3 regions of the Arthrobacter sp. GQ119 genome follow, and region 3 is predicted to be linked to each of the others. Evidence: predicted binding sites of a transcription regulator. Region 3 holds the regulator's gene; each other region holds the start of a gene.
What was found. Region 3 encodes Rex, which represses fermentation and respiration genes when NADH is low (regulators of the CRP and FNR family bind a similar motif). Its sites were predicted from a motif close to CTTGTGAANNNNTTCACAAG; they were not measured.
Positions count from the first base shown of each region.

Region 1 (4,472 bases), on a different contig from region 3:
GCCGCAGCCAGGACCGTGAGAAGGGCAAGCACGGCCCATGCCTGGCGGGAGCGCCGTCGGGCACGCCTGTACGCGGACCAGCTGAGGGTCATCGCGTGGCGCCCTTCGGGGCGTGGCTTGTGGACACCCCACGAGACTAGGGCAGCTCCGGTGCCTCCGGGCAGATGTCCACAGTGTTGAGGACCGGTGCCCTGGGAAGGACGAGTTGAGGGACTACTGCTCCCTCATGACCCGGCGGAGATCCTCGTTGGCCAGGTCGAGCAGGCGCTGCAATTGTGCAACCCGCTCGTGGCTGACCTCGCCGCCGGCATGTGCGGCGACGGCTTGGTCCAGGAGGCGCTGCGCCTCTTTCTGGTTTGCCCGCGCCACGTCAAGTGCGTGTTCCAGTGTTGTGTCATGCGGTGTGTCGCGCTGGAGGGTCGAGTCTTGTTCCATGAGAACAGTGTGGTCCCCTTTCCCGGCTGATTCCAGAGAACCAGCCGGGAAGTTGGGAAAGAGTGGGCGCCCGCGGCTTTCGGCCGCGGGCTCACCAGAGGTCCGGGGCTAGACGGATCCCGCTGCGGCCAGCACGGGGGCTGCGTCCTTGACGGAGTCCTTGGCGGGGAACGTGGGCGGGTTCACGCCTGCCATTTCCTCCATGACCCGGACAACCTGGCAGCTGTACCCGAACTCGTTGTCGTACCAGACGTAGAGAACCAGGTTCTTGTCGGTGGAGACAGTGGCCAGACCGTCCACGATCCCGGTACGGCGGGAGCCGACGAAGTCCGTGGAGACGACCTCCGGGGAGTCGATGTAGTCGATCTGCTTGCGCAGGACCGAGTGCAGCGACATTTCCCGCAGGTAATCGTTGACCTCGTCCTTGGTGGTGCCGTTTTCCAGGGTCAGGTTCAGGATCGCCAGGGAGACATCCGGCGTGGGGACGCGGATGGAGCTGCCGGTGAGCTTGCCCTGCAGTTCCGGAAGCGCCTTGGCCACGGCCTTGGCCGCACCCGTTTCGGTGATCACCATGTTCAGCGCGGCCGAGCGGCCGCGGCGGTCGCCCTTGTGGAAGTTGTCGATCAGGTTCTGGTCGTTCGTGAACGAGTGAACGGTCTCCACGTGGCCGTGGATGACGCCGTACTTGTCGTTGATCGCCTTCAGTACCGGGGTGATGGCGTTGGTGGTGCAGGATGCCGCGGTGACGATCTTGTCCGAATCCAGGATGGTGCCGTGGTTGATGCCGTGAACGATGTTCTTCAGCTCGCCCTTGCCCGGAGCCGTCAGCAGCACGCGCCCCACGCCCTTGCTCAGCAGGTGCTGGGACAGGCCCTCGCTGTCGCGCCAGCGGCCCGTGTTGTCCACGACCAGGGCATTGTTGATGCCGTACTCCGTGTAGTCAATCGTGGCAGGGTTGTCCGAGTAGATGACCTGCACCTGGACGCCGTTTGCCGTGATGGTGTTCGCTTCCTCGTCCACCTTGATGGTGCCTTCGAAGGAACCGTGGACCGAGTCGCGGCGCAAGAGGCTCGCACGCTTGGAAAGGTCGTTGTGGGAACCACGCCGCACGACGATGGCGCGCAGACGCAGGCCATGGCCGCCGCCGGCCTTTTCGATGAGGAGCCGGGCGACAAGGCGGCCGATCCGGCCAAACCCATAAAGGACGACGTCGGTGCTGGTGCGGTCATCGGCGCCACGCTTGCCAACGATCTCAGCCAGCTCGGCGCGGAGGAATTCTTCCAAAGTGGCGTCGCCGCCGTCGGACTTGAACTTCTGGTTCAGACGCGCGATGTCGATCGCAGCGGCACCCAGGTCCAGCTTTGCGAGCGTATCGAGCAGGGGTGCCGTTTCCTCCAGGAGCAGCTCGTCCTTGCTCATCCGGCGGGCGAAGCGGTGCGCCTTGAGGATGTTCATGGTGGACTTGTTGATCAGGCTGCGGCCGTGGATCGAAGTGACCACGTTATTTTCCCGGTACAGCCGGCCGATCACCGGGATCATGGCCTCGGCGAGCGCCTCGCGGCCCATCCACGTATCGAGACAAGAATCTGACGTCTGGCTCACAGAACTACCTTCCTTGGTTCGACCGGCTACGTCCTCGTAACCGGAAGTCGGCCACCCGAAGTATCCAGGGGCGCTGGCACCGGCAGGGTTTCGGTCCGCCCCGGATGCCATTGACGTTGCAAAGAAAAACCGCCGGTTGCGAACGCAGATCCGGCGGTAGAACTCCTACGTTCAAGGTCTATTCTAGGGCTGGGCACGCGCCGCGGATGACCGGGGGCACGTGAAATCTCTCACACCGGGCCTTGCGGGGCCGTGCGCGCCGGGCACGCGGCAGGAACGGCGGCAGAATAAATGGATGGGTTGACCGATACGCCGGGTTCTGTGTTCCCGCGCCGTTGCCGGGGCGGGAGTAGCGGCCATCCATCTACGAACGCCGTTGCCGGCGCCCTCCAGCGGCCTACCCGGGCACTCGGGCGAGCAGCCCTCAAACGTGCCCTGTCTGGCCTTGCTCCGGGTGGGGTTTACCTAGCCTTCCCGGTCACCCGGGAAGCTGGTGGTCTCTTACACCACCGTTTCACCCTTACCTGCATCGTGCCTCTTTCAAATCGGCGCGAGGCAGGCGGTCTGTTTTCTGTGGCACTGGCCTGCGGGTTACCCCGAGTGGGCGTTACCCACCACCCTGCTCTGAGGAGCCCGGACGTTCCTCGAGCCACTTGCGTGACGCGCGGCCGCCTGGTCAACCCATCCGCAGTCCATTCTACGGTCAGTGCGGGCCCCTGCCACACAGGGACGCTGCCACGCATCCACCTGCCACACAGGCGCGCCGAGCCTATGATCGGATCATGGACGCGTCCGCAGTGACCCGGCGCCGCCTGCTTCAGCTGGCGGGGCTGGGCGTTGGCGCCTACACGGTCACCGGGTGCACCGCCACCCATCCGCCCCCCTCCCCGTGGCCCAACCCACCAGCGGGACCTCCCTCGGTGGCCATGCGCGGTGGTTCCTTCGTTTCGAAGTTCCGGCCTGCGGCAACAACCCACTGGTCCATTGCCACGCCGGTGCTCCCCGGCAGGAGCGGGACGGACTTCCCTCTGGCGCTGTTCCTTCACGGCCTGGGCGGCAACAACGAAGGGATCTTCGATGTGCTCAAGGCGCACGAAGTCCTGAGACGCCACCTCTTTATCGGCGGGACACCGTTCGCCATTGCGTCGGTGGACGGCGGCGACACCTGGTGGCACCCCCGCGCAGACGGCACCGACACCCAGTCAATGCTGGCGGATGAGTTTGTCCCCTTCCTGGGCTCGCAGGGCTACGACCTTGGCCGGGTCGGCCTTTTCGGTCTGTCCATGGGAGGCTTCGGCGTCCTGCTTCTCGCCTCGCAGGCCCGCCTGCCCGGCATCCGGGCCGTGGCAGCCATGAGCCCGGCAGTCTGGGACCGATATGACAAGAGAATCGAAGGAGCCTTCGACAGCCCTTCCGATTTTGCGGCCCACGACGTGTTCGCGCTGCGGCCAAGATTGGCTGCGGTGCCCAAACGGGTCGACTGCGGAACCGAGGACGAACTGTTCCCGTGGGTCAAGCAGTACGCCAGCGGCCTCCCCGGCGTGGTGGAGGGCGGCTTCCGGACGGGAGGACACGATGCGGATTACTGGCGGGCCATCCTGCCTGACGTGGTGTCCTTCCTGGGCAGGCACCTCCGCTGAGCGCGCAGCCCGGAGACGCACAGCCCCCGGAGACGCACAGCTCCCCGGAGAACAGGGCCGGCGGGCACCGGTAAGATCGTACGGTGCTGATCCTGCTTCCCCCGTCTGAAGGTAAGACCCCTGCCGTCCACGGCGACGCCATGGACTGGACGTCCCTGAGCTTCCCTGAGCTGAACCCGTGCCGGGCCAAGGTGCTCGATGCACTGGGGACGGTGAGCGCGCACGAAGATGCCCTGGCACTGCTCGGCGTCGGAGCAACGCTGACGTCCGACGTCGAACGCAACACGCGGCTGCACGCGGAACCGGCGGCGCCGGCCCACCAGGTGTATTCAGGCGTCCTGTACGACGCGCTGGGCTATAAGTCGATGACGGCGGCGCAAAAGCGCCGTGCGGATGACGCGGTGCTGGTGATTTCGGCACTGTGGGGAGCCATCCGCTTCGCGGACTCCGTGCCCGCCTATCGGCTGTCGATGTCAACGGCATTGCCCGACGTCGGACGCCTTGCCTCGTTCTGGAAGCCGCAGCTCACAGACGCACTCGCCTCCGCCACGGCCGGCCAGCTGCTGGTGGACTGCCGCTCCAGCACCTATGCCGCGGCGTGGACTCCCCCGCCGGCGTCGACGGTGACGGTGAATGTTTTCACCGAGGTGAACGGCGTGCGCAAGGTGGTCAGCCACTTCGCGAAGCACACCCGGGGTGAATTGGCGCGGCATCTGCTGACCAGGCCGGGAAAGGCCGCCGGGACGCCGGCCCAGCTGCACAGGGCCGCCAGTGAGAAGTGGAATGCCGAACTCG
Region 1 is NZ_JCAXEA010000034.1:17,358-21,829, reverse strand. It holds gene AC6CH3_RS22155 (HNH endonuclease family protein) at 1-92, opposite strand, end outside; gene AC6CH3_RS22150 (hypothetical protein) at 214-435, opposite strand; gene AC6CH3_RS22145 (glyceraldehyde-3-phosphate dehydrogenase) at 544-2,037, opposite strand; RNA gene rnpB (RNase P RNA component class A) at 2,330-2,721, opposite strand; gene AC6CH3_RS22135 (alpha/beta hydrolase) at 2,820-3,677, shown strand; gene AC6CH3_RS22130 (YaaA family protein) at 3,761-4,472, shown strand, end outside.
Region 1: the regulator Rex is predicted to act here: its motif matches at 2,255-2,274, upstream of AC6CH3_RS22145 (glyceraldehyde-3-phosphate dehydrogenase).

Region 2 (4,472 bases), on a different contig from region 3:
ACCCTCAAAGGCCCGCACGGGCCCGGCACTGATCACCGCTGCCGTCCTGGCAGTCGGCGGGCTTGCCGCCGGGGCGCCGGCCCAGGCCGCCGTCGACGACGGCCTCGTCCTCAAGTACAACCTCACGGAATCCGCCGGTTCCGTCGCAGAAGACAGTTCCGGCAACCGCCGGGACGGCGTGATCAGTGGTGATGCCGCGTTGCTGGGAACCGAAGGCCTGCAACTCGGCGGTACCAACGCCCACGTCCGCCTCCCCAACGACGTCATGCGCGGGCTGGACGCCATTACCGTCTCAACCGACGTAAAAATCGCGCCGGACCAAGGCGCCCCCTACTTCATTTGGGGAATGGGCAACACAACCAACGGCACCGGCAACGGCTACCTCTTCACCACCGGCAACTCGTACCGGACCTCCATCGCCAGCGGCAACTGGTCAACCGAGCAGACCGCCAGCGCCGGACGGGACCTGGCACGCGGTGCCTGGAAAACGATCACCTACACCCTCAGCGGCGGTACGGCCGTCCTCTACGAGGACGGCACCGAGGTCGCCCGCAAGAGCGGCGTCACCATCACCCCCGGGAGCATCGGAGGAGGAGCGACGACGGCGAACTACCTTGGGCGGTCTGTCTACGCCGGTGACAAGTACCTGAAAGGGCAGGTCCGGGACTTCCGCATCTACAATCGGGCGCTCTCTGCGGCCGAAGTGCGGGAGCTCGGCTACGTCTCTCCGGAAGAGCGGGTAGCCCTCGATCTGAAGGAACTGTCACTCGGCGACACCAGTGCCGTCACCGCCGACGTAAAACTGCCTCTCACAGGACCCAATGGATCGGTTTACGCGTGGTCGTCTTCCAACGAAGCCGTCGTTTCGTCCAAAGGCGTGGTGACACGCCCCGCCCACGGAACCGGAAACGCCAACGTGACGCTGACGGCCACCGCCACCTCAGGTGGGGCCTCAGCTTCCAAGACGTTCACTGTGACGGTCCTCGAAGACATCAGTGACGACCGGAAAGTCAGTGAGGCATCGGCCGCGCTGAACGTGTGGGACGCAGGAGGAATCCGCGGCAACATAACCCTGCCGACCACTGGACTTCACGGAACCACAGTGGACTGGAAGTCGAGCAACAGCTCCGTCATCACCGCCACCGGCGAGGTCACTCGGCCGGCGTACGGCAGCGAACCGGTAAAGCTTAACCTGCACGCAACCGTCACCCTCGGAACGGTTAAGGCCAGGACGAGGTTCTTCGTGACTGTTCTGCCGCTGCCCAAGGCAGAAGCCAGGGAGGGGTACGCCTTTGCCTACTTCACCGGCAACGATCTCGCCGGAGAGAACATTTTCATGGCCGCCAGCCGCGGCAACGACGCGCTCAAATGGGATGAGCTGAACGGCGGGAAGCCCGTCCTCAACTCCAAGCTGGGCACCAAAGGCCTGCGCGACCCCTTCATCATCAGATCCCCGGAAGGCGACAAGTTCTACATGATCGCCACCGACCTCTCCATCGGCGGCGGAACCTCGTGGGATTCCTCCCAGCGCCAAGGCAGTCAGCACATCGAGGTCTGGGAGTCAACGGACCTTGTGAACTGGTCCGAGCAACGCCACGTCAAGGTCTCTCCGGACACTGCCGGAAACACCTGGGCGCCGGAAGCCCACTATGACGAGAAAATCGGCGCCTACGTGGTCTACTGGGCCTCCAAGATCTATGCCGACAGCGACCCTAACCACGCGGGCGGCACCCACAACAAGATGATGTACTCCACCACCCGCGACTTCCGGACCTTCAGTGAGGCCAAAGTCTGGAACGACCCGGGTGACTCTGTCATCGACTCCACTGTCATCAAGGAAGGCGACACCTACTACCGCTTCACGAAGGACGAAGCCCGCGTCTCCGGATGCCTCGACATCATGCAGGAGAAGTCCACGGACCTGCTGGCCGTCGATCTGCCTGCGGCAAACCCGCGCGCCTGGTCCCTGATGGCCAACTGCATCGGCAAGAACGCAGGGACCGGCGGTGTTGAAGGGCCCACCGTCTTCAAGTCCAACACCGAAGAGAAGTACTACCTCTTCGTGGACGAGTTTGGCGGCCGCGGCTATATCCCGCTGGAGAGCACCAGCCTGGAGAACCCCAACTGGAAGCTCTCGAGCAATTACGAGCTTCCGCGCGCGCCGCGCCACGGCACCGTCCTGCCCGTTACCAAAACGGAGCTGGAGCGTCTCCGCGGCCAGCTGGGGTAGCGGGCCGCCGCACCACTGGCACCGGAAGGACGGGGGCTCCGCCGACCCTGGCGGGGCCCTCGTCTCCTTGCCGTGATGCGATGGCGGCGGTCGGGTCTGGCAGGGCAAGCGCGGCCCAACATTGGGCGTCAGCAATGCTTGACGCCGAGATATGTTAGCGTTCACAATCGAAGAGAATCTTTTACATTTCCACCTTTTACATTTCGACACCGGGCATAGGGGCCAGTACCTCCCGGATGGAGGTTTCAGCATGCAAGCCAGTGGGGACATCGGGTTCAAGACCGGCAATGACAATTACGTGATCGGGGTGGATTACGGCACCCTGTCTGGCCGGGCCGTCGTGGTGCGGGTCCGGGATGGCAGGGAGCTCGGCAGCGGCGTGTTTGATTACCCGCATGCAGTGGTCACAGAGGCGCTTCCTGCGGATGTGGCGGACGCGGCGGATGGAAGAACCGCCCGGCTTCCGGGTGATTGGGCGCTTCAGGTGCCGAACGACTACCGGGACGTACTCCGGAATGCGGTGCCGGCGGCGATCGCGGATGCGGGCATTGACCCGTCGGCGGTGGTTGGGCTCGCGACGGACTTCACCGCGTGCACGATGGTGCCGGTAAAGGCCGACGGAACGCCCCTGAATGAAGTGCCGGGTTTCGCCAACCGGCCCCATGCCTACGTCAAGCTTTGGCGCCATCATGCGGCCCAGGGGCAGGCGGACCGCATCAATGCCCTTGCCGCCGAACGGGGTGAAACGTGGGTGCCGCGGTACGGCGGCCTGATCTCCTCCGAGTGGGAGTTTGCCAAGGGGCTCCAGCTCCTGGAGGAGGATCCCGAGGCGTACGCGGAGATGGACCACTGGGTGGAAGCTGCCGACTGGATTGTCTGGCAGCTTTGCGGCAGCTACGTCCGCAACGCCTGCACCGCCGGATACAAAGGCATCTACCAGGACGGCCGTTACCCGTCCGAGGACTTCCTGGCCGCTCTGAATCCGCACTTCAGCAATTTTGTTAGCGCTAAACTCGACCACGCAATTGGCCGCCTGGGTGACGCCGCAGGGTACCTGACGGCCGAGGCCGCAGCGTGGACCGGACTGCCTGAGGGTATCGCCGTCGCCGTCGGCAACGTGGACGCCCACGTCACCGCCCCCGCGGCCAAAGCCGTTGAGCCCGGCCAGCTGGTGGCCATCATGGGCACCTCCACCTGCCATGTGATGAACGGGGATGTGCTGCGCGAGGTGCCCGGCATGTGCGGTGTGGTGGACGGCGGCATAGTCGACGGGCTCTGGGGCTATGAGGCCGGCCAGTCCGGGGTGGGCGACATCTTCGGCTGGTTCACGAAGTACGGGGTTCCGCCCGAATACCACGCGGCCGCCGCCGAGGCAGGACTCGGCATCCACGAATACCTGACCGAACTCGCCGCGGCCCAGTCCATCGGCGGGCACGGCCTGATCGCCCTGGACTGGCACTCGGGCAACCGCTCGGTCCTGGTGGACCATGAGCTCTCCGGAGCGGTGGTGGGCCAGACCCTGGCCACGCGCCCCGAGGACATCTACCGGGCGCTGCTGGAGGCCACGGCCTTCGGCACGCGCACCATCGTTGACGCCTTCCGCGACGCCGGTGTGCCGGTGAAGGAATTCATTGTTGCCGGCGGGCTGCTGAAGAACCGACTGCTGATGCAGATCTACGCCGACGTCACCGGCCTGCAGCTCTCCACCATCGGTTCGGCCCAGGGACCCGCACTCGGTTCGGCCATCCACGCCGCCGTCGCAGCAGGCCAGTACCCGGACATCCGTGCCGCCGCTGCGGCAATGGGCTCCGCCCCCGGTGCCGTGTACACACCGATCCCGGACAACGTCGCCGCGTACGAGGAACTGTTCCGCGAGTACCGGACCCTGCATGACTACTTCGGCAGGGGTACCAACGACGTCATGCACCGGCTCAAGGCCATCCAGCGCAACGCCGCCCAGTCCCTGCCAGCCCAGTCCCTGCCAGCCCAGTCCCTGCCAGCCCCGTCCCTGCCCGCCCAGCTCGCCCAGGAGGTCTCGGCATGAGCGCCCTGCTGGAAACCATCGCCCGGGTCCGCCGGGATGTCTGCGCACTGCATGCGGAGCTGACGCGCTACGGACTGGTCGTCTGGACGGCCGGGAACGTGTCCGGCCGGATCCCGGGCTATGACCTGATGGTCATCAAGCCCTCGGGCGTGTCCTACGACGACCTGATCCCCGAGGCCATGGTGGTCACGGACCTCT
Region 2 is NZ_JCAXEA010000002.1:300,930-305,401, forward strand. It holds gene AC6CH3_RS03305 (immunoglobulin-like domain-containing protein) at 1-2,230, shown strand, start outside; gene araB (ribulokinase) at 2,481-4,274, shown strand; gene AC6CH3_RS03315 (L-ribulose-5-phosphate 4-epimerase) at 4,271-4,472, shown strand, end outside.
Region 2: the regulator Rex is predicted to act here: its motif matches at 2,379-2,398, upstream of araB (ribulokinase).

Region 3 (4,472 bases):
TCCGCGGTGCAGATTGTCCTGGCCATGAATATGAAGGAAGCCCGGGAGTGGGGCCGGCTCGCACTGACGGCTGTTGCCGCTGCCTCCCTGCTTCTCGCTGTCATAAGCCTCGCCTTCACTGACGGCCGCGGCGGCAACGGGCTGGGCTTTCTGGCAGCCCTGGCCGCAACCGTGCTGATGTGGGTTCCCAACTCGCAGGCCTGGTTTGCCGCGAATACCCCTCGGGGATGAGCCTCGACACGCCCGGTGAGGGGTACGGTGGAGTTAAGCCATGCTGGGGGCAGGGCAATGCGTCTGAACCCGGCGGCCGGTCCCTACGTCACAACGCAAAGGAACGCTCATGAGCACTCCTCCAGTCCCGCCTCGCAACCCCAACGATCCGGATTCCGGCCGCCATGATTCCGATGAGCCGGGACGGGACAGCAACGGGCAGCCGCAGTACGGCCAGAATGCTCCGCAATACGGCCAAAATGCCCCCCAGTATGGACAGAACGCGCCGCAGTTCGGCCAAAATGCGCCGCAGTATGGCCAAAACGCTCCCCAGCAGCCGCAGTACGGCCAGAACACGCCGCAGTTCGGAGAACAGCAGCCGCAGTACGGGCAGAACCCGCCGCAGTATGGACAGCCACAGTACGGGCAACAGCCGTACGGCCAGCCGCCTCAGGGCCCGTCGCCATATGGCCAGTCACCGTATGCCCAGTACCCTTCGCAGCAGCCCGGGGGCCAGGGCCCGGCCGGCGTTCCGAAGCTGGTGGACAGAGCGTTCTGGATGATTATTGCCGCGGGCGTCCTCTCGCTCCTGTCCCTGTTGGTCAGCATTCCCACCCTCGACGACCCCATCATGCGTCAGACGTTCGAAGACCAACTTCGGGGCAGCGGCCAGAACATCCCCTTCGAAGACATTAAGCCCATCATCATCGGCACGATGGTGGTCGCGACCCTGATCGGCGCCGGTCTCTACGCCCTGGTCGCTTTCAACGTGCGCAAGGGCAAGAACTGGGCCCGGATCCTGGGCACCGTCTTTGCGGCGCTGTCAATCTTCTCCATTGCGCCGCTGGGCATCAACACCGTGGTGGTCGTCCTTGGGATCGCCGCGATCGTGATGCTGTACATGCCTGCGGCTTCACCGTACTTCCAGAAGCCGCAACCCTTCGCCAACCCGTACGCCGGCCCGTACGGCCGCTAACCACGCCAACTGCCTGTTGTTCACCTACCTTGTGGCCTCTCACTCCCAGCGGAGTCAGGGGCCACAGGTGTACGTTCGCGCTTAACCGGGGCCGCAAGTCAGTGCGGTTGCCCCGGGGTCTGCGCCCGTTGCGCGTGGTAGGCCAGGATCTGCAGCTCGGTGGCCATGTCCACCTTGCGGAGGTTAACATCGTCGGGAACCTGCAGCATCACCGGCGCAAAGCTGAGAATGCTGCGTACGCCCGCCGCCACCACGCGGTCGCAAACGCTCTGGGCCACGGCCGCCGGCAAGGCGAGGACCACCATGTTCGTGCCCGTCCGCTCCAGCACGGCTTCAAGGTCCGCCACGTCACTCACGCGCAGCCAGCCCACCTCGTTGCCAACCACCATCTGGTCGGCGTCGAAAATAGCCACCACGTCGAAGCCGCGGGACTCGAACCCGCCGTACCTGGCCAGCGCTTTGCCCAGGTTACCGGCGCCGACGATGGCAACCTTCCAGTCGTGCGTAAGTCCGAGAGTGGCGGCAATGTGGCGACTGAGGTACTGGACCTCATAGCCCACACCGCGGGTGCCATACGATCCCACGTGGGAGAGGTCCTTGCGGAGGGTGGAGGAGCTGACCCCGGAGGCCTCGGCCAGGGACTCGGACGAGACGCGTTCAATTCCTTCGGCGAGGAGGGAGTTCAGGGCGCGCAGGTAGATGGTCAGCCGGGCCACAGCGGCTGGCGGGATCTGCTTGCCGGCAGCACCGGTGTGCCCTGGCACGGCCTGGGGTGGTGAATCGAGCGAAGTCACTAATTGCTCCATTGCGTCGCGTTGTGAGTCCACTCTAAATCCCCATCACTTATGTCAACAAAGCCGGTGCCTCTGTGCGGGATACGCGGCTAGCGCGCCATCGCCTGGCGCAGGACGCGCTCGAGCCTTGCCTCGTCGATCTTCCAGAAGTCGCGCTGGATCCCGTCCACCAGCACCACCGGGATTTCTTCGGCGTAGCGGTCCCGGAGGGCTTCATCGCCGTCCACCGACTGTTCCGTCCACCCAATTCCCAGCCCTGCGGCAACCCGTCCGACGGCGTCGCGCGCGGCAGCGCACAGGTGACAGTCAGCTTTGGTGAGGAGAACGACGTCGGGATTTGCCATGGCTCAACCGTAGCGCCGTTCCCGGCGCGGAGCGATGCCGGCGTCGGCAGAACGCGACGAGTTGGCCCGATTGGGCGTCCCCGGAGGATGGGCTTCCCCGCGTTGACTAGACTCAGTGGCATGCCTGAGGAGAAGTATGTCGCTGTGGCCAGGCAGCCCGTTGCAACGCGGCAACAAGGCGAGGCCGCGTTTTTCGACGTCGACAACACCCTGATGAGGGGCGCCAGCCTTTTCCACGTGGCCCGGAAAATGCATCAGCGGGGAGCCTTTACCCTCCCCCAGGCGGCCGGCATGGCGTGGAAGCAGTTCAAGTTCGTGATCCGTGGCGAAAACATTGACGACGTCCACGCGGTGCGGGACTCCGCCCTGACCCTTGCCTCCGGCATCACCGTGGAAGACATTAAGGTGCTCGGCGAAGAGGTCTACGACGAGATGATCGCCTCCCGGATCTGGCCCGGCACCAAGGCCCTGACCCAGCAGCACCTGCGCGTGGGGCGCCAGGTCTGGCTCGTGACTGCCACTCCGATCGAAGTGGCCACGGTCATCTCCACCCGGCTGGGGCTCACGGGGGCGCTGGGCACCGTTGGAGAAATCAGCGAGGGACTGTACACCGGGCGGCTGGTCGGCGACATCCTGCACGGTTCGGCGAAGGCGGTGGCCGTCCAGGGCCTCGCCGATGCCGAAGGCCTGGACCTCAAGCGCTGCTGGGCGTACAGCGACTCCTATAACGACATCCCGCTGCTGACCCTGGTGGGCCACCCGGTCGCCATCAACCCGGACGTCCGGCTGCGCAAGCACGCCCGGGAGCACAACTGGCCGGTCTATGACTTCCGCTCGGGCCGGCGCGCCGCGACACTTGGGCTCAAGGCCGCAACCGCCGGAGGGGCGGTGTACGGCCTGTGGAGGGGCTACTCGCGCTTCCGCGGCCCCCGGCTTTGAGGCGCTTCCTTACCGGCGACGCGCAAAATCCCCCTCGACACCGGAATTCCGGCGTCGAGGGGGATTTTGCGCATCCGCGGGTGAGTTGAACGCAAAAATGCCCGCCACCTCGAAAGGCGGCGGGCATCCACGCACTGAAAGTATCTCTACTTCTTGTTGCGGCGCTGGTGGCGGGTCTTGCGAAGCAACTTGCGGTGCTTCTTCTTGGCCATACGCTTGCGACGCTTCTTAATAACTGAACCCACGAAAGTTCCTTACAAACTAGATGCAGTACCTGTCTGATGGAGAAGGTCCGTGGACTAAGCAACAGACTGAACAACTGACAGATTCTTACAATGACGTAAAACGTTCCTTAACAGGGTACCGCTTATCCGGGCGCCTCCTGACCGCCGGCATTCCCATGACCTGCAACCGCCCCCAAGGAAGCTGCAGCCGCCACGGGAATCCGAACGGTCAGTTGAGCGCCAAGAATCACGCGGTGTCCGACTGTCCGTCCACAACAGCACCCTTGAGGTACTGCTCGACGGCGGTCTCCGGAACCCGGTACGAGCGGCCGAACCGAACGGCCGGCATCTCCCCGGAATGGACCAGCCGGTACACGGTCATTTTGGAGACGCGCATGACCTCAGCCACTTCGGCCACGGTCAAGAACTTGGCGTTCGAGAAGTTCGACTCTGCGGACATTTCCCATATTCCTTTGCTCTCAGCAACATTGCGGCATCCCATGTTTGTCTGCGGTGCGCCGATGCTGAGCCATCGAACAACCGTGTCCTAGTTACTCTAGATGCTCACGTGGCCATTGTGAAAGCCCGGCGTTTCCGCGACGACGCCGCCAGCTGCTCCAGGACCGAGGCCGTCACGTCCCACTCCATGCACGCGTCGGTGACGCTCTGACCGTAGACGAGCTCGTCCTTCCCGGCGGCGTGCCCGGCCACGTCCAGGTTCTGGGCGCCGCCTACGAGGAAGCTCTCGAGCATGACCCCGGCCACGGCGTTTGCGGCGGCGCCTGCATCTTCCAGCTGCGCACCGATTTCAAGGGCAACCTCGGCCTGGCGGTGATGGCTCTTGCCGCTGTTGGCATGGCTGGCGTCCACGATGAGCCGCGGGTTGAGGTTCTTTGCCGCGAGCCTCGATGACGCAGCTTCGACGTCGGCGGCGGAGTAGTTGGGGCCCTTCCGGCCGCCGCGCAGAATGACGTGCGTGTCCGGG
Region 3 is NZ_JCAXEA010000013.1:84,284-88,755, reverse strand. It holds gene AC6CH3_RS13385 (hypothetical protein) at 1-231, shown strand, start outside; gene AC6CH3_RS13380 (hypothetical protein) at 341-1,186, shown strand; gene AC6CH3_RS13375 (redox-sensing transcriptional repressor Rex) at 1,285-1,980, opposite strand; gene AC6CH3_RS13370 (glutaredoxin family protein) at 2,070-2,324, opposite strand; gene AC6CH3_RS13365 (HAD family hydrolase) at 2,445-3,263, shown strand; gene AC6CH3_RS13360 (30S ribosomal protein bS22) at 3,410-3,508, opposite strand; gene AC6CH3_RS13355 (helix-turn-helix domain-containing protein) at 3,735-3,947, opposite strand; gene AC6CH3_RS13350 (3-deoxy-7-phosphoheptulonate synthase) at 4,052-4,472, opposite strand, start outside.